Regions from separate parts of the Salinivibrio sp. ML198 genome, predicted to be linked through region 1. Evidence: predicted binding sites of a transcription regulator. Region 1 holds the regulator's gene; the other holds the start of a gene.
What was found. The regulator MetJ, encoded in region 1, represses methionine synthesis genes. The targets are predictions, from matches to a motif close to TTAGACNTNTANANGTCTAA.

Region 1 (15,281 bases):
CTTGCGTGAGCAATTACGCCAAGATATCCAAGTGGTGCTGGCGGTGGAAAACAGCGATAACCTGATGGAGCAAAACCCGTGGGGGGCTGAAGCGATTCGCTTACGTAATATTTATGTCGAGCCGCTCAACATGCTACAAGCCGAACTGTTATACCGCACGCGTCAGCAAGAGGATCCGGACCAATCACTCGACGATGCCTTGATGATTTCCATCGCGGGGATTGCCGCCGGCCTACGTAATACCGGTTAAATCACCGAGCACCAAGCCGTACCTCAGGGTACGGCTTTTTTGTTTCCGTATCGATTTGTCGTGTCACGGCAACCGCTGCTCGTTTTTTTTAGCTAAAGCGTCAGCGAATGCTTGCTGTTGCATTGATAATATTATTACTATTGAAGGTCGCACTGACGCGACCCAACAACGCAAAGGAATTGCCATGAAAGACGAAACCCTCTCGATTCATCACGGCTACCAGACCGACCCCACCACCAAATCGGTGGCGACACCTATCTATCAAACCGTCGCTTACGAGTTTGATAATGCCCAACACGGCGCTGATCTATTTAACCTCGATGTGCCAGGCAATATCTACTCACGGATCATGAACCCGACCAACGACGTGTTGGAACAACGGGTGGCGGCATTAGAGGGGGGTATCGCAGGGCTTTGCGTCAGTGCCGGTGCAGCCGCCATCACCTATGCGATTCAAACACTTGCCAAGGCCGGTGACAACATCGTCGCCACGCCACAGCTTTATGGTGGCACCTATACCTTGTTTGCCCACATGCTTCCCGAGCAAGGCATCGAGGTGCGTTTTGCCGCGAGTGACGACGCCAGTGCGATTGAGGCGCTGATCGATGACAACACCAAAGCGGTCTATTGCGAGTCGATTGGCAACCCTGCTGGCAATATCGCGGATATACCGGGTTTTGCCAAAATCGCACACGCGCATGGTGTCCCTTTGGTGGTCGACAATACCGTGGCTACGCCCGTTTTGTGTAAACCCATTGAGCATGGCGCCGATATCGTGGTGCACTCGCTGACTAAATACATTGGCGGCCATGGCACCACCCTTGGCGGCATGATTGTCGATGGCGGTACCTTTGACTGGGTGGCCCATCAAGCCCGCTTCCCGCAATTCTCACAACCGGAACCGGCCTATCATGGCGTGGTTTACAGTGAGACTTTTGGTCCTGCGGCGTTTATTGCCCGCGCACGTACGGTACCGCTGCGTAACAGTGGCGCAGCCCTCTCGCCGATGAATGCTTTTATGTTGATGCAAGGCTTAGAAACCTTAAGTCTGCGGATGGAGCGCCACTGCGAAAACGCCAAAGCCGTGGCCGATTACCTTGCCCATCATCCCGCCGTCGCGTGGGTGAACTATGCGGGTCAATCCGCTCACCCACATTATACCCGCGCCCAGTCACTGATACGCGGCGGGCTGCCCGCGTCATTGCTGTCATTCGGCTTAAAGGGCGGCTTTGATGAAGGGGTGAAATTTTATGATGCGCTTAATCTGTTCAAACGTTTAGTGAATATCGGTGATGCTAAATCGCTGGCTTGTCACCCCGCCTCGACGACCCACCGCCAACTGAATGAGCAAGAACAAGCCAAAGCCGGGGTAACGCCAGAGATGATCCGTCTTTGTGTCGGCATTGAGCATATCGATGACATCATTGCCGACTTGGAACAAGCCTTGGCGACGGTGAAATAGCCCAAAGAAGGCTAGCCGCCGCCAGGAAACAATCGTTGTACAAACAAAACTGTGGATATAAGAGATGTCACTCCCCCATGTAATACTGACAGTGCTAAGCAACTGCGAGGCCACGGGTTATGATATTACCAAGGCGTTTTCCACCACCATCAGCAATGTGTGGAAAGCCAGCCATCAACAGGTATATCGTGAACTCAATAAGCTCGCCGATCGAGGTGCTGTCACCTACCGCCTGGAGCCGCAAGTCGGTAAACCCGATAGGAAGGTCTACGCCATCACACCTGTCGGCACTGAGATGCTTGAGGCGTGGTTTATTCAAACACCCAAGTTAGCCCCACCACGTGACGAGTATGTCGCCAGACTACTCAGTTGTGATGTACTCGACCCAGCTCCCATGCTGGATCATGTGAATAACTTGATTGCCGAGTCTCAGCAGCTGCTTAATCACTATACGCTACTGGAACAGCGTGAATATGGCCAAGTCACTCTGCTCACGTCACAACAACGTTTAATGCGCCTCGCACTGCGACGCAGCATCCATCAACGTCGTGCATGGATGGCATGGGCGCAGGAAGTGCGCGACGAGCTCACTATGCTCGCCGCCAGTGCTTAATCACTACAACAAACACAACACGCAACCTAATACGCCCCGACATAACCGGGGCGTATTTTTTTAAGGCGTGACCGTAAGCGGGCGAACCCCTAAGGTATGGCACAGGGCATACGTCAATTCCGCACGGTTGAGGGTATAAAAGTGAAAATCTTTCACGCCTTCACGGCTTAGCACTCGCACCATATCAAGCGCAATAGAGGCGCCAACCATCTGACGCGTGACAGGATCATCCTCCAGCCCTTGATACTGTTTGTGCATCCACTGCGGCACACGCACATTGGTCATCTTGGCAAAGCGCGACGCCTGCTTAAAGTTAGAGACGGGCAAAATCCCTGGGACAATTTCCACATCAATCCCGGCGGCAACACAGCGATCACGAAAACGTAGATAACTTTCGACATCGAAGAAAAACTGCGTAATCGCCCGGCTAGCACCAGCATCCACTTTGCGCTTGAGGTTAATCAAATCCGCCTGCGCGCTTTTCGCTTCTGGGTGCACCTCAGGGTAAGCGGCAACCGAGATATCAAAGTCATGCTCTTCTTTGAGCAAACGGACTAAATCGACCGCGTACATATCCGGCTTCTTCTCCGGCGATGGCAAGTCGCCACGCAACGCCACAATGTCACGGATGCCATTTTGCCAATAATCACGGGCAATATGACGGAGCTCATCTTCAGTGGCATCAATGCAGGTTAGATGGGGTGCTGCCGCGATACCAGTCTGGTCATGAATGCTTTTCACGATGTCATGGGTGCGATCACGCTCACCGGAGTTGGCGCCATAGGTTACCGACATAAACTTAGGTTTGAGTGCTTTTAAGCGATGTACTGAGTTCCAGAGGGTTTCTTCCATACTTGGGGTGCTGGGAGGAAAAAACTCAAATGAGACGTTAATATCGCCATCTAAGTCAGCAATGTTCTGATTGAGTGCATCAATGTGGCCTGCGTGTGTGTAGCTCATATCCTCTCCCTGACACCGAACGACGCTGTTCAGTCTGCCTGTTTCTGCTCTGCTTTTGATTTATACGTTTAGACGTCCATATGTCTAAAGATTGTCGTGATTCGGCTAAAATGTCAACGATGCAAGCCATGAAAAAAACTCATGGTGTTATGAAGATAGACGACACAGCCATCAATGCACACCTCACAACGCGGGTAACGGCACAAAAAAAGCTGCCTACGCAGCGCGCAGACAGCTTGATCACGGTTATCCATTAGCGGGTTAGTGAAGGCGACTTATCAAGCGATTTAGATCGGATTGAATGGCGCCTGCGGTGACATCGCGTCCCGCCCCTGGCCCACGAATGACCAAAGGATTCTCGCGATACCATTGGCTTTCAATCGCAAACACATTGTCACACGGTAATAGATGCGCAAGTGGATGCTCGCTGGGTAAGGTTTCTAGGCTCACATGGGCGTGACCGTTAACCTCCAAGCGCGCCACATAACGTAGCACTGACCGATTTTTATGCGCTTTGTCTAATCGCTCTTGTAGCGGTTCATCCATTTGGTGTGCATTATCAAGAAAGGCATCCAAAGACAGATCAGCCAGTGACTTAGGCACCAAGGACTCAACCTTTACCTGCTCAGGTTCGAGGGACATGCCCGCTTCACGTGCCAAAATCACCAATTTACGCACCACGTCAGCCCCAGAAAGATCATCCCGTGGGTCAGGCTCGGTTAGGCCTTGCTGCCAAGCCTGCTCAAGCAGGACGCTAAAGGGGACCTCACCACTGAATTGCAAAAACAGCCATGACAAAGTGCCAGAAAAGATCCCAGACAGTGCAACAATCGTGTCACCACTTTCACGCAGATCTTGCACCGCGTAGTTAATCGGTAACCCGGCGCCCACGGTCGCATTGTAGAGCCAATGGCGCCCGGTTTTGCTAAACGCCTGCTGAATCGCGTGGTACTGCTCGGCGGGTGCGGCGCCCGCCTCTTTGTTGGCGGAGATTAAGTGAAAGCCATGCTCGGCAAGTCGCGGATACAAGTACGCTAATGACTCACTGGCGGTGACATCCAACACAATCACATCGTCATACGGGTGATTCAGTAGACGAGTGAGCCACTCATCATCAAAATAAGGCTCGCAACGCTCGTCAAACCCATCCAACACATGCGTGGCATCAATACCGGCAAAATCAAGCCATTGGTTGCGGCTGTCCATCACTGAAATCAGTGAGACTTCCTTACCATGACGCTTTTCCAAGTGTGCTTTTTGCTCGGCAAAAAGGCTTAGCCAACGGGTACCAATATTGCCTTTGCCCACCAACACCAAGCCGATACGGCGCTGAGCTTGAAACAAGGCATCATGCAAACTGGCAACCAGTGCCTGAGTGTGGACGTGGCGTAGGATAGCAACCAGGCTCAGCCCAGAGGCCGACTCACTGATAAATTCCACCGGCTGTGATTTGAGTTGCTGATAGAAGCCATGGCAGTGTACGGGGTTGTTCACCACGCCTGCCCCAACCGCCGCCACCATGGTAAAGCCTTCACGCAGTTTGAGTTCAGCTGGGAGGCCGGCGTCTTGAATTTGCGCCATTACCAATGCCACGACTTCCGTGGTAAACGCTAACAAAATACGGTACTGGTCGTCTTGGTAATCCGTTGCTAATGGCTGTACTTTTAGCTGTGACAAAATCCGGCTGAGCTCTTGTTTTATCGCTTGAAAATCTTGTCCTCGCGCAACATCAAACTGGAGCAAGCTCACCTCATCCAACGCCGTAATGATTTTTGCCCCGCGCCCGGTGGCTAACACGCGCTCAATACGTGTTGATCCGCTATCCGGCGCTTGGGTGCAGCGCAACGTCAGGTCGGTCGCACTTTGCGCCACCGGCTGTAAGGTTCGGCTATGCAGCACGGGAGCGGCGAGTCGCGCCAGCTCGCCCGCTTCGTCGAGACGAATTAAAGGCAGCAAACAGGCATTATCAACATGGCGTGGGTCCGCACTATAGACCCCGGCGACATCACTCCAAATGGTCACACGGCTCACGCCTGCAAGCGCCCCCAAGACAGTGGCCGAGTAATCGGAGCCATTGCGCCCTAACAGCACTGTTTCTCCCGCTTGATTTTGTGCCATAAAGCCGGTGATCACCACATGCGTATCGCCATGCTGAGAAAGCTGATTTTGCAATAAAGGCCAAGACGCCCCGCGATCTACTTCCGGCTGAGCGGCGCGCTCGGCGCGCAAACATTGGCGTGAATCTAACATCACCGCGGCACGTCGATGCTGTTTCAATAACTGGGCCAACAGACGCGCCGACCAGACCTCTCCAAAACCTTGCACGTACGCTTTGTCGCTCTCGTTCACGCCCTGATCGCCCAACGACGCAATGGTTGCGATATCGGCATAAAGCGCATCCACCAGCTGCTGCTTGGGTTCACCATCAATCAAGTTCTCAATCAAGTCTTGCTGAAAGGCGCGCACCGCTTGCAAGGTCTCATGCGCCACTCGTCCATCCTTGTCTAACTGTGCTAACCACATGATCAGCTGGTTAGTGGTTTTTCCTGCCGCGGACACCACGATTAAGTCTTGCTGGCTCGCATGCGCGGTCAATACATCGACCACACGGCGATAGCAATCAGGGCTCGCAAGGCTACTGCCACCAAACTTGTGCAATTGGCGTGGTGACTCGGGGGACGTTTCCGTCGGTTGCGCATGCATGGCAAGGTCTCTCTTAATGTCTATCGATCTCGGTAAAGCGGCGCGCACTGAAGCGCAGCCTCTATGGGGTGTCACCCTCTAAACGGGCAAAGGCGTTCGCCAAATCGGCAACCAAATCTTGCGCATCTTCTAATCCAATGGAAAAACGCAACAAGGTCGGTGCGATGCCCGCCTCCGCTTGCGCGGCGTCACTCATGGCTCTGTGTGTCATCGAACCAGGGTGCGTCACTAAGCTTTCTACCCCCCCGAGAGACTCGGCGAGGGCAAATAACGTGAGGCCATCAATAAATCGCGCCACACCGGCTTGGTCTGTATCCAATTCTAAGCTCAGCATGCTACCAAACCCCGCTTGCTGGCGCGCAGCAATTTGGTGGCCAGGGTGAGAGGCCAGCCCGGGGTAGTAGATTTTCCGCACTGCCGACACCGTTTGCAGGTAGCTGAGTACCGCTTCAGTGTTGTGTTGGTGTTGTTTAACGCGTGCACCCAATGTGCGCAACCCTCGCAGTGTCATATAACTGTCAAATGCATTGCCCGTCGCCCCTAAGCAATTTCCCCACCAAGCCAATGTCTCGGCAAGTTCACTGGTCGCGGCGATCACCGCGCCACCGACAATATCAGAATGGCCATTAATAAATTTGGTGGTCGAATGCACCACCATATCCGCGCCCAGCGCAAAAGGCGTTTGCAAAGCTGGCGATAAAAACGTGTTGTCGACCACTACCCAAGCCCCCACTTGATGGGCTTTTTGGCATATTTCTGCGATATCGACCACGCGTAAGAGTGGATTGGATGGGGTTTCCACCAGCACGAGCTTGGGCTGTTTGGCCAATGCCTGGTCCAACGCATCATGGTCCGATTGATCGACAAAACTTACCTGCCAGATCCCTTGTTTGGCACGCGATTCGAGCAAGCGATAGGTGCCGCCATAACAATCATGTGGGGCGACAATATGCTCGCCAGCCTCCAACAGAGATAGCACCAAGTTTATCGCCGACATCCCGCAGTTGGTCACCACCGCACCTGCGCCCCCTTCTAAGTCAGTCAGCGCTTGTTCGAGCTGCGCACGCGTTGGGTTGCCGCCTCGCGCGTAGTCGTAAGTAGGCACATCACCCAGTGCCGGGAAACGGTAATTGGTCGATAAGTACAGGGGAGGCACCACCGCATGGTGCTGGGTGTCAGTCCCAATCCCGGTCCGAACGGCGATAGTGTCGGTTTTTTTCTCAGTCATGATCTATCCTTGCTAGTCTGGTTTGCGCATGGTGGGCGTGATCCAGGTTTCATACTGCCACCTTACCCTGCGCTTTTTGGGACGTCAACACTTCTAGACGTCTATACTCCTTTGCATGTGGCGGTTAATATAGCTAAAATCTCCGCAGCATCATTCTGGGTATTCCATAATCAAGATAGGTGAGACATGGCGCAGTGGAACGGCGACTACATTAATCCGTATGCCGAACATGGTAAAAAGAAAGAGCAGGTAAAGAAGATCACCGTCTCTATCCCATTAAAAGTACTAAAAATTCTTACCGACGAGCGTACTCGTCGTCAGGTGCAAAACCTCCGTCATGCGACCAACAGTGAGTTGTTGTGTGAGGCATTTCTTCATGCCTACACCGGCCAACCACTACCAACCGATGACGATATCCGTAAGGATAAACCCGACAGCATTCCCGCTGAAGCACGTCGGATCATGGAAGAGCTTGGTATCGAGTTCGACGATAGCGAATACTAAAAAAACCCGCCGATTGGCGGGTTTTCTGTAATGATAGGTGCTCAGCACAACCTTCTCAGGCTCTATTCCACCGCGCTTTTCCTCACGCTCAAGCATTACGCCTTGTCGAGCATATAGTTTTCTGGCATCTCGATACGAGCCACGCCGGTTTCCACGGCGGCCAGCGCTACCGCGCGGGCAACCTTAGGTAATAAACGCGCGTCCATTGGCTTGGGAATAATGTAATCTGGGCCAAAGCTTAGCGAAGACAAACCGGCGGCGTCTAATACCGTTTGTGGGACAGGCTCTTTGGCTAGGCTGCGAATGGCCTCTACCGCTGCCAACTTCATCGCATCGTTAATTTCACTGGCACGTACATCCAATGCGCCACGGAAAATAAACGGGAAGCAGAGCACGTTATTGACCTGATTCGGGTAATCCGAACGCCCGGTTCCCATGATCAGATCATCGCGCACTTGATGCGCCACATCCGGATGAATTTCAGGATCTGGGTTCGAGCAGGCAAATACCACGGGTTTATCTGCCATCAGCTTCAAGGCGTCGGGTGAAAGCAAGTCTGGACCGGAGACGCCAACGAACATATCCGCGCCCTCAATCACATCTTCGAGGGTACGCTTATCCGTGTTATTGGCAAACAGCTGCTTGTATTTGTTGATGTCGTCACGACGCGTATGGATCACGCCTTTACGATCCAACATATAGATTTTTTCCCGCTGAGCGCCACATTTTATTAATAGCTCCATACAGGCAACAGCCGCTGCGCCTGCGCCCATGCACACCACCGTCGCCTCGCGGATATCTTTGCCTTGCAGCTCAAGCGCGTTAAGCATGCCGGCAGCGGTGACGATGGCAGTGCCGTGTTGATCATCATGAAATACAGGCACTTCGCAACGTGCAATTAATTGTTTTTCAATCTCAAAACAATCTGGGGCTTTGATATCTTCGAGATTGATACCGCCAAAGGTATCCGCGATGTTCGCCACGGTATCCACGAATTCATCGATAGTACGGTGTTTGACTTCAATGTCGATCGAGTCCAATCCAGCAAAACGCTTGAACAATAAAGCTTTACCTTCCATGACAGGCTTAGAAGCCATGGGGCCTAAATTTCCTAGCCCCAAAATCGCGGTGCCGTTTGAGACCACCGCCACCATGTTGCCTTTACCCGTATAGCGGTAAACCGCATCCGCATCTTGCGCTATCTCACGCACAGGCTCAGCAACGCCAGGACTGTACGCCAACGCGAGATCCGCGGCCGAGTCGGCAGGTTTGCTCAATTCAACAGAAATTTTTCCGGGAGTAGGGTATGCATGATAATCCAGCGCTTGCTGGCGTTTATCGTCCGACATCTAGTGTTCCTAATTATTATCGTGAAGGGGAAACTAATATCGACAGGGAAGCGTCACCGATATTAGTCAGACACTCTACAAACCACACAGGGAAGGTTTGTATAATAAAAAAGATGGTAACGCAGGGAGCAAACGTCCACCAGTACTAACAGCACATTCGCGATGATGCTCGGACCTGTTGTCCGATGACAGGGACGATACGATCAAAAAAGGGACGCTGATGCGTCCCTTCTCTGTATTCGGTCAATAGCGGCTTATTTTTTGCTGCTAAGGGCACCGAAACGCTTCTTAAAGCGGTCAACACGGCCACCGGTATCAAGGATACGCTGCTTACCAGTGTAGAATGGGTGACACTTGTCACACACGTCTAGGTAAATGTCTTTGCCTAGGGTTGTGCTGAACGCGAATTCGTTACCGCAAGAGCATTTTGCTGTGACGGCTTTGTACTCTGGATGGATACCAGCTTTCATAGGGATAACCTCATCTTAAAGGCCGTGTCGCTCTCCCGATCCTAAGCCGGGCACCACACGTCGTTAACAAACATTTTCTAAGGCGCGCAATTCTAATCAAGCGCCCTCTTTTTCGCAACTTTTTTGTGCAATCCGCGTGTCTCTTACGGTGCAACAAGGCTTTGCCAACGTGTGGCTAACCGTTACACTGACATTCCTTCTGGCCAATAAGATGTTGTGATGGAACAGTTTGCTCAGGTGGCTTTGCCTGTCCCTTTGCCGAAAACCTTTGATTACCGTATTGCAGACGATCAGCATCCGATCATCGGAGGGCGCGTCAAGGTGCCGTTTGGACGCCAGCATAAAGTTGGCATCGTTACCGGCTTGTCGCCAACGGCCAGTGTGGAAGCCAGCCAACTCAAAGCGATTGATACCGTACTCGACACGCAGCCGGTTTGGACCCCCGCGGTATACAATCTCCTGCAATGGGCGAGCCGTTTTTACCATCATCCGCTAGGAGATGCGATGGGGGCGGTGATGCCAACCTCGCTGCGTAAAGGACGCCCTGCGACATTGCAGCAACAAAAATGGTGGCAAATCACCGAGTCAGGACAAAACCAACCTCTATCAGGTCTGAGCCGCGCCCCCAAACAAGCCCGAGTGTTGCAGCTTCTCACGCACGGTCCAGCCACTCAAGCCGACTTAATCGAACAAGACATCGGCACGCCGGTGCTAAAAACGGTGGCAGAAAAAGGCTGGATCGCGCCCTACTCGCCCCCTTCTCAGGCCAATGCTTGGGTAAAAAACTTTGCGGTGACCGAAGAAAAACCGACGTTAAACCACGAGCAAGCGATGGCGGTTGCCACCCTCAATGCTGGCGATGGTTTTGCCTGCGCGCTATTAGAGGGGATCACTGGCTCAGGCAAAACCGAGGTGTATCTCAATGTGCTTGAGCCGGTGCTCGCACGTGGCCAGCAAGCGCTCATCCTGGTGCCAGAAATTGGCCTGACACCACAAACCATTCGCCGTTTTGAGCGCCGCTTTGCTGTTCCTGTGACCGTGATGCATTCAGGGCTCAGCGATACCGACCGTCTCAACGCCTGGCTGGCCGCACGGGAGAATCAAGCCGCGATAGTGATTGGCACACGCTCAGCGCTTTTTACCCCCATGGCAAAGCTTGGCATCATCATTATCGATGAGGAGCACGACCCTTCCTATAAGCAGCAAGATAGCTTTCGCTATCACGCCCGCGATCTGGCTGTCATGCGGGGGCATGAAGAACAAGTGCCGGTGATCTTGGGCTCGGCAACGCCATCACTGGAGAGCTTACACAACGCAAAAACCGGCAAATACCAGTACCTTAAGCTCACGCAACGCCCTGGTAACGCGGTCACCGCCCGGCAAGGGATACTCGATATCAAAGGCCATCACCTCGAAGCTGGCTTGTCGGCGCCGCTGATTGCTGAAATGCGTCAGCACCTGCAACAAGGTAACCAGGTGATGCTGTTTTTAAATCGCCGCGGTTATGCGCCCGCGATGATGTGTCACGAATGCGGCTGGCTAGCGAACTGCCAACGCTGTGATGCCTACTATACCCTTCATCAACAACACCAAGAGTTGCGTTGTCATCACTGTGGCCACCAAAAACGTGTGCCTCCCCAATGTGGCGACTGTGGTTCTACCCAGCTTATTAGCGTCGGTGTCGGTACCGAGCAACTCGAATCCCAGCTTGGCACCTTGTTTCCCGAATACAATACCGTTCGCATTGATCGCGATAATACCCGGCGAAAAGGGAGCCTTGAAGGTTACTTGGCCGACATTGAAAAGGGTGAGTATCAAATTCTATTGGGCACACAAATGCTCGCCAAAGGCCATCACTTTCCTAACGTCACCCTGGTCGCCTTAGTCGATGTTGACGGGGCTCTATTCAGTAATGACTTTCGTGCCCCTGAGCGTTTGGCCCAATTGATGGTGCAAGTCGCCGGGCGAGCGGGCCGCGCCAGTAAGCCGGGTACCGTGTTATTACAAACCCACCATCCAGAGCACACCCTGATCCAATCTTTAGTGCATAAAGGTTATCAAGCCTTTGCCGAATCTGCGTTAAATGAACGGCGTCAGGCGTGGCTGCCGCCTTACACGTTTCTTAGTCTCTTTCGCGCCGACGGGCATGAAGAAAACAGCGTCCAGCAGTTTTTACAACAGGTGCGTCAAACGCTGGCTACCTCACCGATTCAACAGGATGAATGCCATATTATGGGGCCTATGCCCGCCGCCATGGCGAAACGCGCGGGTCGCTATCGGTGGCAACTCCTCATTCAAGCGCCCAGCCGAAAAATCATGCAGCAATGGCTCCAAGTGGCGCTCCCGGCCATCCAACAGCTCCCTCTGTCGCGTAAAGTGAGGTGGTCATTAGATGTCGAGCCGCAAGACCTTTCTTAACATTCCCTTGCAGTAAAGCGACAGCAATCACACTTTCATTGCAATAAGTGTTAGCTTGTCCGTGTTTAAATCGGACAAGGCTAGGTAGAATAAGGCCGCAATTGGCTAAGAGAACAGGTCAGACGAGCTAATAACTGTCTGATCTCACAATACAGATAACAAGAGGACTGTCATTATGGCGACAATGAAGGACGTTGCCCACATTGCCGGTGTATCCACAGCAACCGTCTCTCGCGCGCTGATGAACCCTGAGAAGGTCTCGGCCACAACCCGTAAAAAGGTTGAGCAAGCGGTCGTAGAAGCTGGCTATTCCCCTAACTCACTTGCACGTAACCTACGCCGCAACGAGTCCAAAACCATCGTCGCGATTGTCCCAGACATCTGCGATCCTTACTTTAGTGAGATCATCCGCGGGATCGAAGAAGCGGCGATGGAGCACGGTTACCTGGTTTTGCTCGGAGATAGTGCCCAACAACACCACCGCGAAAACTCATTCGTCAACTTGGTTTTTACCAAACAGGCAGATGGCATGCTCCTACTGGGCTCCGATGTTCCCTTTGATGTCAGTAAGCCCGAGCAGAAAAATCTCCCTCCGCTTGTGATGGCATGTGAGTATGCCCCGGATCTTGAATTGCCGACGGTGCATATCGACAACCTGACTGCCGCTTTTGAGGCGGTCAATTACCTCACCCAAGTCGGCCACACCCGTATTGCCAATATTACTGGGGTGCCGGAAACCGCACTGACGCAATTCCGCTCACAAGGCTATCAGCAGGCCCTGCAGCGCGCGGGGATTACAGTCAACCCAGCCTACAGCGTGGTGGGAGATTTCAGTTTTGCCTCTGGAGCGCGGGCAATGACCAATCTATTGTCCCTCCCTGAGCCTCCCACCGCGGTATTCTGTCATTGTGATGTGATGGCCGTCGGTGCCATGCAACAAGCAAAGCGCCTAGGCATGCGCGTGCCGCAAGATATTTCGATTGTAGGGTTTGATGACATCCAATTCGCCGAATATTGCGATCCTCCCCTGACCACTGTCTCCCAACCTCGCTACGACATTGGTCGTCAGGCGATGTTAATGCTGCTCAACACCTTGCAAGGGCGTGAAGTGAATGCAGGATCACGACTTTTAGATGCCAAATTAGTGATCCGTGAGAGCGTTGCCCCACCGTCTCGGTAGTAAGACTGGTCAGCACGAGTCGAAGCCAGTAACATGAGCGCTTTACTGGCTTTTTGAAATTGAATATTTGCTGTGGCAACTCGTGACTACGTAAAACGTGGTAAAGCACCACGTAAAAAAAATACCCGCCGCCAACCACCCAAAGCGCGTGCTCGTTTCCCATTAAAATGGGCGTTGCTTGCCGTCTGCTTGGTTGGCGCGTTTGGTTATGGCCTGTACCTATTAAGTAATACCGACGCGCCCGCGCCTAAACCGGCAACAGACACACAGCCTCAGCCTTCCACGCAGAGCAAGAAGGCACATCTGCCTAAAAAGCCTGAAGAAAAATGGAGTTACATCGAAGAGCTGGAGAGTAAAGAGGTGGAAGTGAAGGCCAAAGCATTGCCGCAATCCACGCGTCCTTACCTGATGCAATGCGGTGCGTACCGCAGTCAAGAGCAGGCAAATGAACGTAAAGCGATCATCGCTTTTCAAGGGCTAGAAAGCCAAATCAAGATAAGCCAAGGAGAAAAAGGCACCTGGTACCGGGTGGTATTGGGTCCTTACCCACGCAAGCGTCAAGCAGAGCGTGACCGTAATATGCTCCGCCGCGCCGGGGTTGAGCCTTGTGCTATTTGGTACTGGGAATAACAGCGCCGCATTTTATCGGCTGGGTCAAGTCTATTCCTTGCCCAGCCTTGATTGAAATCCTTCCTTCTCCCCTTGAAAAGTGAGCGGCAAAGCCCAACCTCTTACATTAATCACCCACCTGGTGTACCAGACACAAAGAAAGAGGTTCCCGTGACTACAATCGTTTCCGTTCGTCGCGAAGGTAAAGTGGTTATTGCTGGCGATGGCCAAGTGTCACTCGGCAATACCGTGATGAAAGGCAATGCCCGAAAAGTCCGTCGTTTGTATAACGGCCAAGTTCTCGCCGGATTTGCTGGCGGCACTGCTGATGCCTTCACCTTATTTGAGCGCTTCGAGCGCAAGCTTGAATTACACCAAGGGCACCTAACCAAAGCGGCCGTTGAACTGGCTAAAGAATGGCGTACTGATCGCGCGCTACGTCGATTAGAGGCCCTACTGGCGGTCGCTGATGAAACCGCCTCATTGATCATTACCGGTAACGGCGATGTGGTTGAACCAGAGCGCGACTTGATCGCCATTGGCTCTGGCGGCAACTATGCCCAAGCCGCCGCCGTTGCTATGCTTGAAAACACGGCGTTAGATGCCCGCGAGATCGCAGAGAAAGCGCTAACCATCGCCGGTGATATATGTGTGTTTACTAACCAGCAGCACACCGTTGAAGAACTCGAGAGTAAGAAACAGGATTAGTGATGTCTGAAATGACTCCACGCGAAATCGTGCATGAGCTTGACCGTCACATTATCGGTCAAGACAATGCCAAACGTGCGGTGGCGATCGCACTGCGAAACCGCTGGCGCCGAATGCAGCTTGCCGAAGAGCTGCGTGCGGAAGTCACCCCGAAAAACATCTTGATGATTGGTCCAACCGGTGTGGGTAAAACGGAGATCGCTCGCCGGTTAGCACGCCTTGCCAACGCGCCTTTTATCAAGGTGGAAGCTACCAAGTTCACCGAAGTGGGTTATGTCGGGAAAGAGGTGGAAACCATTATTCGCGATCTGGCGGATGTGGCGATGAATATGACCCAGCAGCAAGCGATGGAAAAGGTAAAATTCCGCGCTGAAGAACAAGCTGAAGATCGTATCCTCGATATCTTGCTGCCACCCGCACGCGACGCATGGGGCCAAAATGAGGCCAGCCAAGAGGATTCTTCAACACGGCAAAGCTTCCGTAAAAAATTACGCGAAGGCCAGCTTGATGATAAAGAAGTGGAAGTCGATGTCGCCGCCCCACAAATGGGGGTGGAAATCATGTCGCCGCCAGGCATGGAAGAGATGACCAACCAGCTTCAAAGCATGTTCCAAAACCTCGGTGGCAACAGCACCAAAAAGCGTAAGATGAAAATCAAAGACGCCATGAAAGCGCTGACCGAGGAAGAAGCCGCCAAGCTGGTTAACCAAGAAGAAATTAAAGAGCAAGCCATCCACATGGTGGAGAACAACGGCATCGTGTTTGTGGATGAAATCGATAAGATCTGTAAGTCAGGCAACACCAGTGGTGGCGAGGTGTCTCGCGAA
Region 2 (15,281 bases), on a different contig from region 1:
GGTTACATCCAGACTTTTTGTCAGTGCTTTTTTGACCGACGCTTCACTGCCATAAGTGATGGCTTCCTCGATATTGGCATAGGTGGCGTCACAGGCACGCGCGGTGCAGTTTGGATCAAGGTTAACGCGGTCAATTTTGTCTTCAAAGTCGTTATAAAAAACAGTGACGCTGGTACTTAACATGTCTATATCTTCATAGTACAGACCAAGTTCGGTATTGACTGAGGATTCCGGTTTGAGGTCAGCGTTGCCATATAGGTCGCATCGTCCATTACAGCTCTCTTGTACCCAGTCTTCTTCCATTTCGGTCAGGCTGGGCGCGCGGTAGCCTGTCGATACCCCCCCTTTTATCGCCCAGGTGGCGCTGGGAGACCATACTGCGTAAACCCGAGGACTAAGATGGGAGCCGAATTGTTCATTGTTGTCGTAACGAAGCCCTAAGGTGAGAGCAATATTATCGCTGACGTACCACTCATCCTCGGCAAAGACAGACCATTGTGCATTGCGAAACTCGAAACTACCGTTGTCGAGCACTTCACGCTCAAAGTTGGTACCAACCGAAACATAATGAAGGTTAAGCGTTTTGGACCACTGCGTTTTCGCTCGGATATTCTCTACCTCTAACGAGCGACCCACGTTCTCGACTGATTCCATACTAAAATAGGAGGATCCGCTAATATCGCTGTAGCTTGCTTCGTGTCCAATTCCGATAGATTGCCGGTTATTGTTGGTTTCTGAATCGCGGGTTCTTGTCTTTCCGGCGGTGTTTTCCCGTGTTTGGTCGTGGTGGGTGTAGTCTACACTGATGGTATCGTCGTCAGTGGCAGTAAAGTGCAGTGATGCGCGATAGTTTTCGAGTGTTTTTCCACCATTGGCGAACGCAATGTCATCTTCAATGCGCTCTTGGTATCGTGCTGAAAGATTGGCACTGAGACGATCGCTGACTAGTGGGCCAGATAAAGACAGCTCGCCTTGATAATAATCACCCGATTGATTATTTTCTTGCAGCACGGATTCAGCACGCAGTTGGCCTGCCCATTCGGTGTTATCTTTGCGGGTAATAATGTTTATTACTCCACCAATGGCATCGGATCCGTAGAGGGTGGACATCGGGCCGCGTATCACTTCAATTCGCTCTATGGTGTTTAGAGGGGGCAGCCAGTCTTGCTCATAGCCACCACCGCCGCTAACTTGTGTTTCTCGCCCTGACTGCTTACGGCCGTCAACGAGAATCACTGTGTAGTCAGACGGCATTCCGCGAAGTGATATCTCTTGGCGTGAACCGCCACTTGTGATCACCACGCCTGGAACGTCTTGAAGAGCATCAGTGATATCTTTGTAGGCACGGTTTTCAATTTGAGACCGATTTATCACACTAATAGACGCAGGGGCTGACAGGGTGGACTGTTCATAACCAGTGGCGGTAATAACCATGGTTTCACTGGACGTCGAGGCCTCAGAGCGTGGCGTATCAGCCAAAGAAACCAGCGGGATTGTTAAGGTTAACCCTACCGCAAAACGATAAATAAAAGGATTGGTTTTAAACATATTGGGCAGCTAACAGTTTGGTAATTAATAATCGTTATCAATTAAATACTCATTAGCAAATGCTTTCAATCAATACCTTATTCGTAGAACAAAAACCCACTATGCGCTATTTGCAATATGGTCCTTTGAGTCAGGAGTAAGTAGTAGTGCTATCGAATAGCTCATCAAATAGCTCACGGATCCAGACACACATAGGGTCATCGTGAAAGCGTTTGTGCCAGCATAGATAGACTTTCGAAAAATGTAACTGCAAGAGTTCAGGGACTTCTCGAGTGATAAGCCTTTCGTCGTGACAGGCTGCTTGTGCAAAAGGGGTAGGCAAATGGAAAATGATATCGGTTTGAGCAGCAATGTTTGGCGCAGAGCTGAAGTTAGTGATTTGTATAGGTGTGGAGAGGCGTCGCTTTTTATTCGCTAACCCCAACTCAATAAATTTGTGCTCAAGCGATAGTGTCTTTTCACCTTGTAATGAAATTTGTCCAAAATTGCACTGACTTAAGTTTTCTGCCGTCAATGTCATATTTGCTAAGGGATGGTTGCGGTTCATCAGTAAACGAAAATCTCGTTGTGCAACGGCTTTTCGGTGAATACTTTGCTCAGATGTCGGTGGCTCGTGTGACGATAAAGAAAAGTGGATATCACCCGCAGCAAGCTTTTCAAAATGCTGCTGTGGCGAGGTGTCTATGCTGACAATGAGGTTAGGCGCTCTCTCGCGAATAGCGGCAACGACGTCTGGCATCAATGTGTTGATTTGTGGTTGTAATCCGTAAAAACGAACGGTGCCTGCTACCTTCTCAGGTTCAAATGAGTTCTTATGCGAAAGCTTCTCTAAATTAATGATTAAAGAAGAGATATCTTGCTTAATATCTTCGGCTTTGGGAGTGAGGGCAAAGCCAAAACTTGTACGCACCAAGAGCTCGTCATCGAAAAAAATCCGCATTTTTTGTAGTGCTCGGCTGACAGATGATTGACTGGTATTAAGTAGAAGTGCGGTATTGGACACATGCTTTTCCTCGAGTAAGTACTTGAGAATATAAAGAGATGTCACATCGATGTTGGGTATTTGCATAGTAGGGTATTTAATCAGTGATGCCAGTCATTGAAGCCGTAATGTTGGAATCAACATACCAGAATCTTGTATAAGATGAACAGCACCCCTCCTATTCAAGTATGTAGGGTCTGTTTTTTGGGGAGAGTTACATTTTGATACCTCTCACCACTAAAAAAAGCCCGCGCTTTTCAGCACGGGCTTAATCATTTCAGTATGTTACGCGTAGTGGCTTACCAGCCTTTTACCACGGCGCCGTCAAAGATTTCCATCGCGGCGTTGTAAACCGCATCAGTTTGGTAGGCTTTTACAAAGGTTTTGACGTTTTCAGCGTCGACGTTGTCTTTGCGCGCCACAATCAGGTTCACGTAGGGTGACTCTTTGTCTTCAACAAAGATACCGTCTTTGCTTGGCGTTAGGCCCACGCCGGCGGCAAAGGTATTGTTGATAATAGCCAAGTCCACATCTTCCAATGAGCGAGGCAGTTGTGGGGTTTCTAGCTCGATGATTTCTACGTTTTTCGGATTCTCAACGATATCCAGTTTGGTGGCGTTGATGCCTGCACCTTCTTTGAGCTTGATGATGCCTTGCTGCTCAAGCAATACCAGTGAACGGCCCAGGTTCGATGGGTTGTTTGGCACCGCAATTTTACCGCCTTCTGGTAGATCCTCGACGCTATCTAGCTTGTAAGAATACGCTGCAATCGGATACACAAAGGTGTTGCCGGCAATCGCAAACTCATAACCACGGTCTTTGATTTGTGCGTCTAAGTACGGTTTGTGCTGAAAAGCATTCACATCAACTGAGCCATCGTCCAGTGCCGCGTTTGGCGAGACATAGTCGGTAAAGGTCACTAGCTCTACATCAAGACCGAGCTTTTTCGCTTCTTTCACCGCATGTTCAGCCACTTGTGCCTCTTCGCCCGCCATCACGCCCACGGTGATGCTGTTATTATCGGTTGCGGCTTGTTCTTTCTCACCGCAGCCAGTCAGCACCAAGGTTGAGGCAAGGCCAAGGGTGGCTAGTAGCGTTTTAATGGTGGTTTTCATTGTCTGTCTCCCTGTTTGGAACATATTCGTCATTATTGTGTTTGATTTAGCGGTGATCGGCGCGTCGCACCAAGTAATCACCAAAAGATTGAATCGCTTGTACTAAGACCACCAGCATCACAACGGTGATCAGCATGACGGTGGTATCAAAGCGTTGATAGCCATAGCGGATGCCCACATCCCCAAGGCCACCACCGCCGACGGCACCGGCCATGGCTGAGTAGCTCACCAAGGTGACCAAGGTAATGGTGGCGCCATTGATGATGCCCGGCAGTGCTTCAGGTATCAGCACTTTACAAATAATTTGGAGCGGGTTCGCGCCCATCGCTTTGGCCGCTTCTTCTAGCCCTGCCGGTAGTTCCAGTAACGCCCCTTCAACCAAGCGGGCAATAAATGGAATCGCGCCGACGGTAAGTGGCACAATCGCCGCCGCGGTGCCGATTGAGGTGCCAACCACCATGCGGGTAAAGGGAATAATCGCCACCAGCAAGATAATAAAGGGGATGGAGCGACCAATGTTCACTATTGCGCCAAGCACCTGGTTAACTTGTGGCTGACCCAGCAAACCACCGGGTTTGGTCACATGCAGTAGCACGCCTAGTGGGATACCAATCACAAAGCCCATGATGCCGGAGGCAAACACCATATACAGGGTTTGGCCGGTGGCCTCGAGGAGCAAGTTGATAAGGGCGCTGTTTTCATTGACCCATTGAGTGAGTTGATCAATCAACATAGCCAAGTACCTCCGTGTTGACATGGTGCTTGTTGAGGTAAGTGATGGCGTTTTCAACCGCCTCTTTTGGACCCATGATTTCCGCAAGCAGTAGGCCGAATTTCACGCCGCCGGCGTAGTCGATATCTGAGCTTAAAATGCTGATGTCGATATCAAACAGACGCGAGATCTGGCTGATTAATGGGTCATCGACCGTCGCGCCGGTAAACTCGAGGCGCACCAAGGGGTAACTGCCTTCGAAGTATTCTTGTTGTAAGCGCTGGGCAAAATCATGCGGCACTGACAAGTCGAGGGTTGAACGAATAAATTGTTTGGCCAAGTCGGATTTGGGGTGCGCAAAAATCTCGCCCACCGGACCGGACTCGACGAGCTCGCCATCGCCAATAATAGCGACGTCGTCACAGATACGTTTGACCACATCCATTTCGTGGGTGATCAGCAAAATGGTGAGGTTGAGCTTTTGGTTGATGGTTTGCAGCAGCGACAGAATGGATTGCGTGGTGGCCGGATCCAGTGCGCTGGTGGCTTCATCACAAAGTAGAACGTTGGGGCTTGGCGCCAATGCACGGGCAATGGCGACACGTTGTTTTTGTCCGCCACTGAGGCTGGCAGGATACACATCACGCTTATCGGCCAAGCCAACCAGATCGAGCAGTTCGCTCACGCGGGTTTCAATCTCATCGCGGCTCGAGCCACTTAGCTCAAGCGGTAGGGCGATATTATCGAACACGGTGCGTGACGAAAGCAGATTAAAGTGTTGGAAAATCATCCCGATTTTACGGCGCGCTTGGGTCAACTGGCGGCTGGGTAACGCCGTGAGGTTAGTGCCACCCACTTTGACTGAGCCGCTGGTTGGGCGCTCGAGCAGGTTAACCATCCGGATTAGGGTACTTTTCCCTGCGCCGGAGGCACCGATCACACCAAATACTTTCCCCTTGGGAATAAATAAGTTGATGTCATTAAGGGCATGAATTCGGCGTTCCCCGAGTTCGAATACCTTGTTGAGGTTGGTTATCTCAATCATCACATGTCCTTGGCGAATAATTTGATCACAGCAGACTCACTCAGCGGCTTGTGCCACATTCTTGCTGTCGCTCTGGTTATTGATGCTATGAGTTAGTCAAAATTAAGTCAATGGATATTTTTACTTCTGGACGTCTAAATGGCAATAAGTCCAATCGCTTGGTTATAAACTCAACAGTAGGCTTGATCTCAAACGATAAAGGACGTTTACTAGGAGCCCCTGTAGTGCTTTGTTCTGATTACGCTTTATGCCAACTGCTTTGATTGATACCACCATGCTTTCCTTGTTCATCCCGACCTTTTTTCTGGTGTCCGTGACCCCTGGGATGTGTATGACCCTCTCGATGACGCTGGGAATGACCATCGGGGTTAAGCGTAGCCTGCATATGATGTGGGGCGAGTTAATTGGCGTGGGGCTAGTAGCGATTGCCTCGGTAATTGGGGTGGCGGCAATGATGCTTAACTATCCGTCGATCTTTCAGGTGTTCAAATACGTCGGTGGTGCCTATCTGGCGTTTCTTGGGGTGCAAATGTGGCGATCTCGCGGGAAAATGGCTATTCCGGAGGATGATGACGCTAGCCCCAGTGAAGCATCAGCGTGGTCCTTGGCGACCCAAGGGTTTGTCACCGCGATTGCCAACCCCAAAGGCTGGGCGTTTATGATTTCGCTGTTGCCGCCATTTATTAATCCTAAATTGGCGCTGCCTAGCCAGTTAAGTGTGCTGGTGTTGATTATTCTGCTGACTGAATTTAGCTGCTTGATGCTCTATGCCAGCGGTGGTCGCACGTTGCGTCGATTTTTGCAGCAAAGAGGCAACGTGCAACTGCTCAACCGTGTCGCCGGCACCTTGATGGTAGGCGTTGGCGTTTGGCTGGCGCTGGGATAGGACGTGATTAATCCGTGCCACGCCCGTGATGCTCAGCGACCAAAGCGGTAAAGATCGCTTTGGCGGTGGGGAGAATCGCATCGGGAAAATCATAATCGGGGTTATGTAGCTGTGGATGATGCTCACCACTGCCAATGCCAAATAACGCCCCTGGCCAGCGAGCAAGAAATTCGGCCACATCTTCCGACCAGCGCATGGGCTCGGTGAGCCTGTGAACCGCTAACCCTAACGACTGCGCGGCATTGACCACATGCTGCGTATGGTGTGTGCTGTTCTCGGCCGCGATAAAGGGTTCATGCCAGCTAACATTGACCGTTAATCCTGCCCGAGCCGCGAGCGTGTTCACTTTGTCGACTAAGTCGGCCTTCATGGCGTGAAAGCAGGCGTTGTCATCACTGCGCAAGGTAGCCATCACGGTCGCCTGGCCGGGCGCGACGCCGTAGGCGGGTTCTCCTAACTGAGCGTGAACCAAGGTGACGAGGCTGTTGGCGTCTGGGTAGGCGTCGGGCAGTTGTGTCAGGGTATGCATCACGCCTGTCATCGCACTGGCGGGGCTGATCCCACGCTCTGGGTAGGCGGCATGAGAAGTTTTTCCGTACAGCTCAATAGCGACCCCGGTTGATGCGCAGGCAAAGGTGCCGGGGCGCACCACGATTTGATGCTGATTAAAGTCGGGGAGATTGTGAAAGGCGTAGACATTATCAATCTGCACGTTGGCAATCTCGGGGGACTCGCACATACGCGCTGCGCCTTCACCGGTTTCTTCGGCAGGCTGAAAGGCGAGCAGCACAGTGCCGCGAGCGGGCGGAATGTGGCTAAGCTCGGCGGCGACGGCCAGCAACGCCGCGGTATGGCCATCGTGGCCACAGGCATGCATCACGCCTGGGTGCTGGGAGCAGTAAGCCTGTGATCCACTCTCTTCAATCGGCAGCGCATCGAAATCGGCACGTAGTAAGGTGGTGGGCCCTGGTGCCGCGCCTTGAATGGTAACCAGGATCCCGTGACCACCGATATCAGTGGCAGGGTGAAAGCCAAATTGCCGCAATTGGGCGGCGATGGTGCGGGCGGTGAGGGCTTCGTGATTAGAAAGCTCAGGGGTTTGGTGCAGGGTATGCCGTAGTGTGACGGGATCGAATTCGTTAGCCATCGTCGACTCCAAAACCAGAATGGATACGCCATGCTAGATCGCGTTTGCATGTCACGTTGTGAACGCAAACGCAAAAAAGCCAGCAACAGGTGCTGGCTTTTGTTTTATCCGACAGAGCGTGGTGCAAATTACACTTGGCCGTTGTCTTCAGCTTGTTTCGCTTGGATAGCGGTCAGGGCCACTGTGTAAACAATGTCGTCTACCAGTGCGCCACGCGACAAGTCGTTCACTGGCTTGCGCATGCCTTGCAGCATTGGACCGATAGACACCAGCTCAGCAGAACGTTGTACCGCTTTGTAGGTGGTGTTACCTGTGTTCAAGTCTGGGAAGACGAACACGGTCGCTTTACCGGCAACCGGTGAATCCGGTGCTTTTGACTTAGCCACGTTTTCCATGATGGCCGCGTCGTACTGCAGTGGGCCATCAATCACGAGATCAGGGCGCTTCTCTTTGGCAAGGCGGGTGGCTTCGCGAACTTTATCCACGTCAGCCCCTTTACCCGAACTACCGGTCGAGTAAGAGATCATCGCTACGCGCGGCTCAATACCGAATGCGGCGGCAGAGTCGGCTGATTGAATTGCAATTTCAGCCAGTTGTTCCGCGTTTGGATCCGGGTTGATCGCACAGTCACCGTAAACCAGCACTTGCTCAGGCAGCAGCATGAAGAAGACCGACGACACCAAAGAGGCGTTCGGCGCTGTCTTGATGATCTGCAGCGGTGGGCGAATGGTGTTAGCCGTGGTGTGCACGGCACCAGAAACCAGACCGTCCACTTCGTTGGCTTCTAGCATCATGGTACCCAGTACTACTGTGTCTTCCAGGTGCTCTTGCGCAATCACTTCGGTGATGCCTTTGCTCTTACGCAGCTCAACCAAACGGGCAACATATTTGTCACGCGCTTTCACTGGGTCAATGATTTCAACGCCTGCGCCCAGGGTTACGCCCTGTTGATCAGCAACACGTTTGATTTCTTCTGGGTTACCCAAAAGCACACACTCAGCAATTTTACGCTCGGCACAGATAGCGGCGGCTTTGATGGTGCGTGGCTCGTCACCTTCTGGCAGTACAATGCGCTTGGCGGCTTTACGCGCAAACTCGGTGAGCTGATAACGGAAGGCCGGTGGGCTGAGGCGACGCTCACGGTTAGAGCCAGAGCTTAGTGACTCAATCCAGTTACCATCAATGTGGCTGGCTACATGGTCGTTCACAAACTCAACGCGCTCTTTGTCGTCAGCCGGAACTTCGAGGCTGAAGCTTTGCAGGTTGAGTGAGGTTTGCCAGGTGTTGCCAGCGGTGGTGAATACCGGTAGGCCCGTTTCAAAGGCACGATCACACAGTGCTTTGAGCTGATCAGGGATCGAGTAACCACCGGTCAGCAGCAGTGCACCAATCTCTACGCCGTTCATTGCTGCCAAGCAGGCCGCGACAATCACGTCTGGACGGTCTGCCGAGGTCACCAGCAGTGAGCCAGGACGGAAGTGCTCAACCATATTAGGAATAGAGCGTGCGCAGAAAGTAATGCTCTTGATACGGCGTGAGTGAATTTCACCTTCGTTGATGATGGTGGCATTCAAGTGCTTGGCCATATCGCTGGCACGGGTGGCAATTAAGTCGATTTTCCACGGCACACAACCCAGTACACGGATTGGGCTCGAGTTGAAAATCTGCATCACTTCAACGTTAGTTGGACGCGCGCCGTCTGCATCGTCAAAGATTTCTGACAGATCAGGGCGGGTGCGGCCAGCATCATCCACAGGCGCATTGAGCTTGTTGATGATCACGCCAGAGATATTGCCGTTTTTGCTGCCACCAAAGTTGGTGCACGCAAACTCGATACGCTCTTTTAGCTGGGCTGGGTTGTCGGTACCTGGTGTGGTGACAAAGACAATCTCTGCATCCAGCGTCTTGGCGATCTCGTAGTTGATTTGGTTGGCAAACGGATGGTTACGCGTGGTGACCAAGCCTTCAACCAGCGCCACTTCGGTGTTTTGGGTGGCGCGTGTGAAGCGTGCAAGCACTTCTTCAAGCAGCACGTCTTCTTGATCGGAGCGCAGCAGATCTTCGGCCTGGTTCATGGACATCGACTCGGCGACTTTCATGTCACTGTTGGCGTGAATGATTTCTGTCGTCAGGTCTGTCACATCGGTGTCGCTACCGTGATGTGGCTGGGCAATGGGTTTAAAAAATGAGACGCGAACGCCTTTACGCTCCATCGCTCGCATTACGCCGAGGCTGATACTGGTCAGACCGACGCCGGAGCCGATTGGAATTAGCATAATAGTACGGGACACGTTGACTTCCTCTTACTATCTGATTGGCGTGCCGGACAGGCCGGCACAAATATAAAAACGGCTGAGTGGAATCAGCCGTTGGGAATGGTCTTACAGGCCAGTTAGGCGCGCAGTATCTTGCGCAATGACCAACTCTTCGTTGGTTGAAATCACCATGGCTGGCACACGGCTTTCGTCTGTGGTGATCACGCCTTCGCCACCAAAGCGCGCTTTCAGGTTACGCTCTTTGTCGACATCAACACCCAGTAGCGACAAGCGCTCAAGCACGAGCTCACGAATTGGACCTGAGTTCTCACCGATACCGCCGGTGAAGACAATCGCATCAAGACGGCCGTCTAGGGTCGCGGTGTAGCTTGCTACGTATTTAGCAAGGCGGTGACAGAACACGTTCATTGCACGCGTGGCTTCTTCTTTCTCACCGTAGTTGTCTTCGACAAAGCGGCAGTCAGAGGTCACTTCGGTCAAGCCTTGCAGGCCAGACTCTTTGGTCAGCATGGTGTTGATTTGCTCAACGCTGTAACCCAGTGCATCGTGCAGGTGGAAGATAATTGCTGGGTCTAGATCACCAGAGCGGGTGCCCATGACCAGACCTTCCAATGGGGTCATACCCATTGAGGTGTCGACGGATTTGCCGTTTTTAATCGCACAAACTGACGCGCCGTTACCGAGGTGGCAGTTAATGATGTTCACTTCTTCTACAGGCTTGCCAAGCTGCTCAGCGGCGGCGTTAGCGATAAAGTAGTGTGACGTACCGTGCATGCCATAGCGACGGATGCCGTGCTCTTTATAAAGGTTATAAGGCAGTGCATATAGGTAGGCTTCTTCTGGCATCGTTTGATGGTATGCCGTATCGAATACCGCCACGTTTTTCAGCGCAGGGAAGGCTTTTTTCGCCGCTTCGATACCTACGATATGGGCAGGGTTGTGCAGCGGTGCAAAGCTGGCTGCATCGTGGATCCCTTTCAGTACATCGTCCGTAATTAATGCTGACTGGGTAAAGTGCTCACCACCGTGAACAACGCGGTGGCCAATGGCACCTAGGTTCTCGGCAAGCTCAGGCTTTGAGGCAAGAATGGTATCGACAATGAAATTAAGGGCTTCATTGTGTGCGGCACCTTCGCCGAGTTGGGCTTCATGCTTACCGTCCATCTTCCACTTAATGCGGGCTTCTGGAAGGTGAAGGCATTCGGCTAGACCGGTAAGATGCTCATCGCCTGATTGAGCGTCGACAATGGCGAACTTCAAAGAGGAGCTTCCGCAATTGAGTACGAGAACCAGCTTGGACATGTATGACTACCTATGTTTCGTATGACAAAGTGTATTGAACAAAAAGGATAGTGGACAAACAGAGACACTACCTTTTTAAAAAAAGAATTATCTCATGCGTTGTCGCGGGGAAAGAACCATCTTTATCCGTCCTGGATAAATGAACGCTCCGTCGAGTACAACCAGATTAGGTTGCGAGACAATCGAATCCGAGCAACAATGATAAAGTGCGCTAAGGATAGCGGGACTTGATACAGATAACAAAAATTTTTTGAGCAATACTGGTTAAATTTGAAAGTTTTTAAACAGTTTGTTTAATTTTTATTGTAAAAGTTGAGTGACAGCGAGTCGAGTCACACTGAGTAAGTGAGGTAGGTATGACAACGAATAAGTCAATCTGGCGCTGCCTGCAAGACGGTCAGAAGTACATGCAGGAATGGCCAATGAGAAAGGAGTTGGCACCGGTCTTTCCCGAAAACCGGGTGATCACCATGACTCGTTTCGCGATTAAAGTCATGCCTGCAGTGGCGGCAATCAGTGTATTGCTGCAGATGTCGGCCAATAATGTGCAAGGGCTACCGCAAGCGGTGATTGTGGCCCTGTTCGCGTTGAGCTTGCCGGTGCAAGGATTGTGGTGGTTGGGTAAGCGTCGTGATACGCCTCTGCCGCCGGCGCTCGCGGGTTGGTATCGTGAGCTGCATCAAAAGATCACCAGCGAAGGCCATGCGATGCAGCCGATCAAAAACCAGCCACGATACAAAGAGCTTGCGCATGCGTTAAGCCGCGCGTTTAAAGTTGATCGTGCCGCCTTAGAGCGCTGGTTCTAACAGACACGCGGGGTCGTCGCTATCGCGCAGATATCGGCCATCGACTATCGACGCGCTAACGAGAAGAAACGATAACAAAAACGCCGACCAGCTGGTCGGCGTTTTTGTCTGTGGGAAAGTGTATGTGGGAAAGCGTGAGCACTAGCTATTGGTGGCGCGCTTGCACTGGGCGTCACCTTGCCCTTTCATTTGGCTCACCGCTTGACGCATTTCATCCATCGACAGCCAACGCTGTGGCATGGGCTGCACGTGTAAGCGCAAGTCGGGTGCGTCGTCGCTTAGCATGGTTTGGTCGCTCACCGCGGTGATCAGTGCGATGCGCAGTTCAGGGTCGCGGGCGTGAATTTGCGCAGCGGTTCCCAACCCTTCCGCCACGTGAAATCGACCGGCGATATGCACAATTTGGCTGTTGGGGTGGGCAGCATGATACTCGACGATGCTTTCGGCCATCGTGGCATCCCACGCAAGCTGAGCCGCATATTGGGCGTCTGTTTGGCTGGCGCTGCCATGGTGCATATTGGCCTTAAACTTGCGCTTATAGGGGGAGTCTTGGGTATCGATGGTGTCGGCAAACCAGCCACGCTGTTGCTCGGAAAGGCTGTCGAGATACGACAAGCCTTGCTGACCAATACAGCGCACCAGCCGCTTGGGGGCGTTGGCAGCAATCACCTCGATTTGGCGTTGCTTGGCCAGTTCAATCAAGGGGCGGTAACTGCCGTCATAGTTATCCCAGGCTTTGGCTTGCCGCTTTAACGTGTCTTCGCCGATCTCGCCGGCAAGATATTGGTCAAGGACGGGTTGCGCATCGCGACTGAATTGCTCCATCGACAGGGCCACTGGGTGTTCTGAGGCGAGCTGGCTGAGTAGCTCAGCTTGAAAGCGGTGCACGCCTGGATGGCCGTGCCATTCGCCAATGAGTACCACATCGGCATCCGCCACTTGGCGGGCCACTTGGGTCAGGCTCAATGATTCGCCCTCTGCGCGAGTGACTTGGTAGTCAAATAAAGTGGCAAGCGCATCGGTTTTTGCATGAAGCGTCGAACTGGTGAATACGATGCAGGCTGCGGCGAGCCAGGCGCTGATGATACGAACCGATACGCGACCTTGTTTCATGGGATGTCTCCTTGGCTATCATTGCTCGGCGGCGTGATGGCGATACACGCGCAGGGTGAAGTCGGCGTCACACTCAAAGGCCTCGCTGTTGGCTAAGGTGTCACGCCATTCATCCGAGGCGCGCCAGGCAAAGGGCGTCATTTGCAGCAGAGTCAGGGCTTGCTCACCTGCCAATGTCATCGAGTAATGCAGTGAGTGCTCACTTTCAAGTTGGAAGCCTGGTAGGGCTTCAGGTGGCGTTTCGTGTAAACGCACCTCTTGATAGATACCGGCTTTTAGCTGAAATAGATGACGTGGACCCGGCGTGACCGTCACCACCACGCCGCCAGGCTTAATCGCGCGCGCTAACTCTTCGCCGTTACAGGGCGCATAAATCCGTACCACACCATCCAAGCTGTTGTCGGCAAACGGCAGGCGCTGGGAAGAGGCGACCGAGAACTGACACTGTGGGTACCACTTGGCCGCATAACGCACCGCCACTTTGGCAATATCTAATCCGTGTACCGACCATTGTTGCTCTGCGGTTTGATCGGCAATCGCGTGGGTGTAGTACCCTTCACCACAGCCGACATCCAAGATGGTTTTGTGCTCGCCACCGAGCGCTTGGGTGAGAGCGTCAATCATCGCTTGGCGCATCGGCGCATAGTGGCCAGCGTTTAAAAACGCCCGACGCGCTTGGGTCATGGCCTTGTTGTCGCCCGGATCTTTAGAGCGCTTAAATTGCACGGGGAGCAAATTGAGGTAGCCTTCTTTGGCGCGGTCAAATTGGTGATTGTTCGCGCAATAGGCGCCACGTGAGGTGGCTTGCAGAGACTGTTGGCACAGTGGGCATCGATAAATCATGGTCGTTCGGTGTGTTAGCGTGAATGGGCTTAAGGGTACGGGCTTGCGATGGATTCGACAAGCGCGAGACGCGCAAATAAAAAGCCGCCTCGCGGGCGGCTGGGATTCGGGATGGTCGTTCTCTGCGGTTTAGGCGGCGAGGATTTGCTCAATCTCGGTTAAGCTTAAGTGGAATTGGCGCGGGCAATGACGCCATACATCCAGCATGCGACGGTATTTGTCCAACATGGGCATTTGGCTGTTAAAGCGATGCTCGCCCTGATCGAATTGCGGATAGAGTCCCTCCGTATCGACAAGAAAGCGGACATAATGCACTAACGCACCTTCGGTGGCGGCGTCGAAGCCCCAGAATTGAACGCGGCGCGGTGATAAGGCGGCTTGGTTGGCGTCGTCCAAGAGGTTGTATGAGGCCTGCATGGCATGGTGCATTTCCATGATATCAATGATCTCACGACACTGGGTTTCGCATAGCGCCTCGAACTGGCTGATCACTTCTGCCATTTGCAAGCTGTAACCGCGCTCAATAATGGTTTGTAAGCGGCGATACTTTTCGCTATTAGAGGGATCGAGGTGGCACATTAATTGGTATTGATTAGATAAAATTAGACGTTGTGCAGGGGTCATATCCATCGCGGTTGGCCTCTTAACTCTCAAAGGTACAATAGTCATTCATCAATTGATGAGGGAATAAATAGAGACTACCAGCTCTATGAGGGGGAAATCTTGATCTGGGCTATGTCCGTAGCACGTTTATCACCCGCTAGTTGTTGTGTCAGTCAAAGGTAGAAAAGGTCAGTGACTAGGGATTGAATATGTTTGAGTTCGCCGAAGTGAGCGGTTGGCAATGGAGTGGCTGGTTATTGTGGGCAGCTGTGCTGTATCGAACCTATCCGCCGGAATTTTTTTCTAAGCTGCGTCAAGAAACCGGTTACCAGCATTTGGCGTTTTCCTCCGCGGTGGTGTTGTTTGCTTTATGGGCGCTTCAAGCAGGGATCAAAGAAGGGCTGGATATCCACTTTTTAGGCGTGACTACCTTAGCCTTGTGTCACGGCTGGCGCATAGCCATTTGGATTGCCACTGTGCCATTGGCGTTGATGGCGGTGTTTGGTTTTGCCCCCGTTGCTGATGTGGGCATGACCGCATTGACCACGGCAGTGCTACCTATCACCTTTAGTTATGGCATTTTCGCGCTCAGTTATCATTATTTAACTCGCCACCTGTTTATTTATATTTTTATCGCCGCTTTTATCGGCGCGGCGCTGACCATGGTATTCCAGCTGTCCGTGACATCGTTGTGGTACGGGCTGGCAGAGAGACATAGCTGGCAAGACATTGTCCATAACTATCTGCAAATCGCGCTCCTGATGTGGTTCCCTGAGGCGTTATTAAATGGCATGGCGGTGACAGTGATGGCGGTATATCGGCCTCATTGGCTACGCACCTTTTATGACCGTGAGTATTTATCACCTGAGCGTTAGTCCGTGTGTCAATGCGGCGATGACGGCA

Region 2: a site for MetJ is predicted at 5,521-5,540, ahead of metN (methionine ABC transporter ATP-binding protein MetN). Genes of this name have one in related genera too.

What each region holds. Positions count from the first base shown of each region.
Region 1 covers NZ_MUEZ01000007.1:53,201-68,481, forward strand. The annotation lists gene ppc (phosphoenolpyruvate carboxylase) at 1-250, shown strand, start outside; gene BZG25_RS06365 (O-acetylhomoserine aminocarboxypropyltransferase/cysteine synthase family protein) at 435-1,712, shown strand; gene BZG25_RS06370 (PadR family transcriptional regulator) at 1,777-2,325, shown strand; gene metF (methylenetetrahydrofolate reductase) at 2,386-3,285, opposite strand; gene BZG25_RS06380 (bifunctional aspartate kinase/homoserine dehydrogenase II) at 3,547-5,988, opposite strand; gene metB (cystathionine gamma-synthase) at 6,050-7,216, opposite strand; gene metJ (met regulon transcriptional regulator MetJ) at 7,403-7,720, shown strand; gene BZG25_RS06395 (malic enzyme-like NAD(P)-binding protein) at 7,816-9,069, opposite strand; gene rpmE (50S ribosomal protein L31) at 9,324-9,539, opposite strand; gene priA (primosomal protein N') at 9,756-11,957, shown strand; partial or broken gene cytR (DNA-binding transcriptional regulator CytR) at 12,127-13,137, shown strand; gene BZG25_RS06415 (SPOR domain-containing protein) at 13,210-13,767, shown strand; gene hslV (ATP-dependent protease subunit HslV) at 13,918-14,454, shown strand; gene hslU (HslU--HslV peptidase ATPase subunit) at 14,457-15,281, shown strand, end outside.
Region 2 covers NZ_MUEZ01000005.1:25,023-40,303, reverse strand. The annotation lists gene BZG25_RS04550 (TonB-dependent receptor domain-containing protein) at 1-1,548, opposite strand, end outside; gene BZG25_RS04545 (LysR family transcriptional regulator) at 1,679-2,617, opposite strand; gene metQ (methionine ABC transporter substrate-binding lipoprotein MetQ) at 2,830-3,645, opposite strand; gene BZG25_RS04535 (methionine ABC transporter permease) at 3,692-4,378, opposite strand; gene metN (methionine ABC transporter ATP-binding protein MetN) at 4,368-5,402, opposite strand; gene BZG25_RS04525 (LysE family translocator) at 5,650-6,288, shown strand; gene BZG25_RS04520 (amidohydrolase) at 6,296-7,435, opposite strand; gene pta (phosphate acetyltransferase) at 7,564-9,711, opposite strand; gene BZG25_RS04510 (acetate kinase) at 9,817-11,013, opposite strand; gene yfbV (terminus macrodomain insulation protein YfbV) at 11,370-11,819, shown strand; gene BZG25_RS04500 (ChaN family lipoprotein) at 11,961-12,932, opposite strand; gene rlmA (23S rRNA (guanine(745)-N(1))-methyltransferase) at 12,951-13,775, opposite strand; gene BZG25_RS04490 (YfbU family protein) at 13,905-14,405, opposite strand; gene BZG25_RS04485 (energy-coupling factor ABC transporter permease) at 14,588-15,253, shown strand.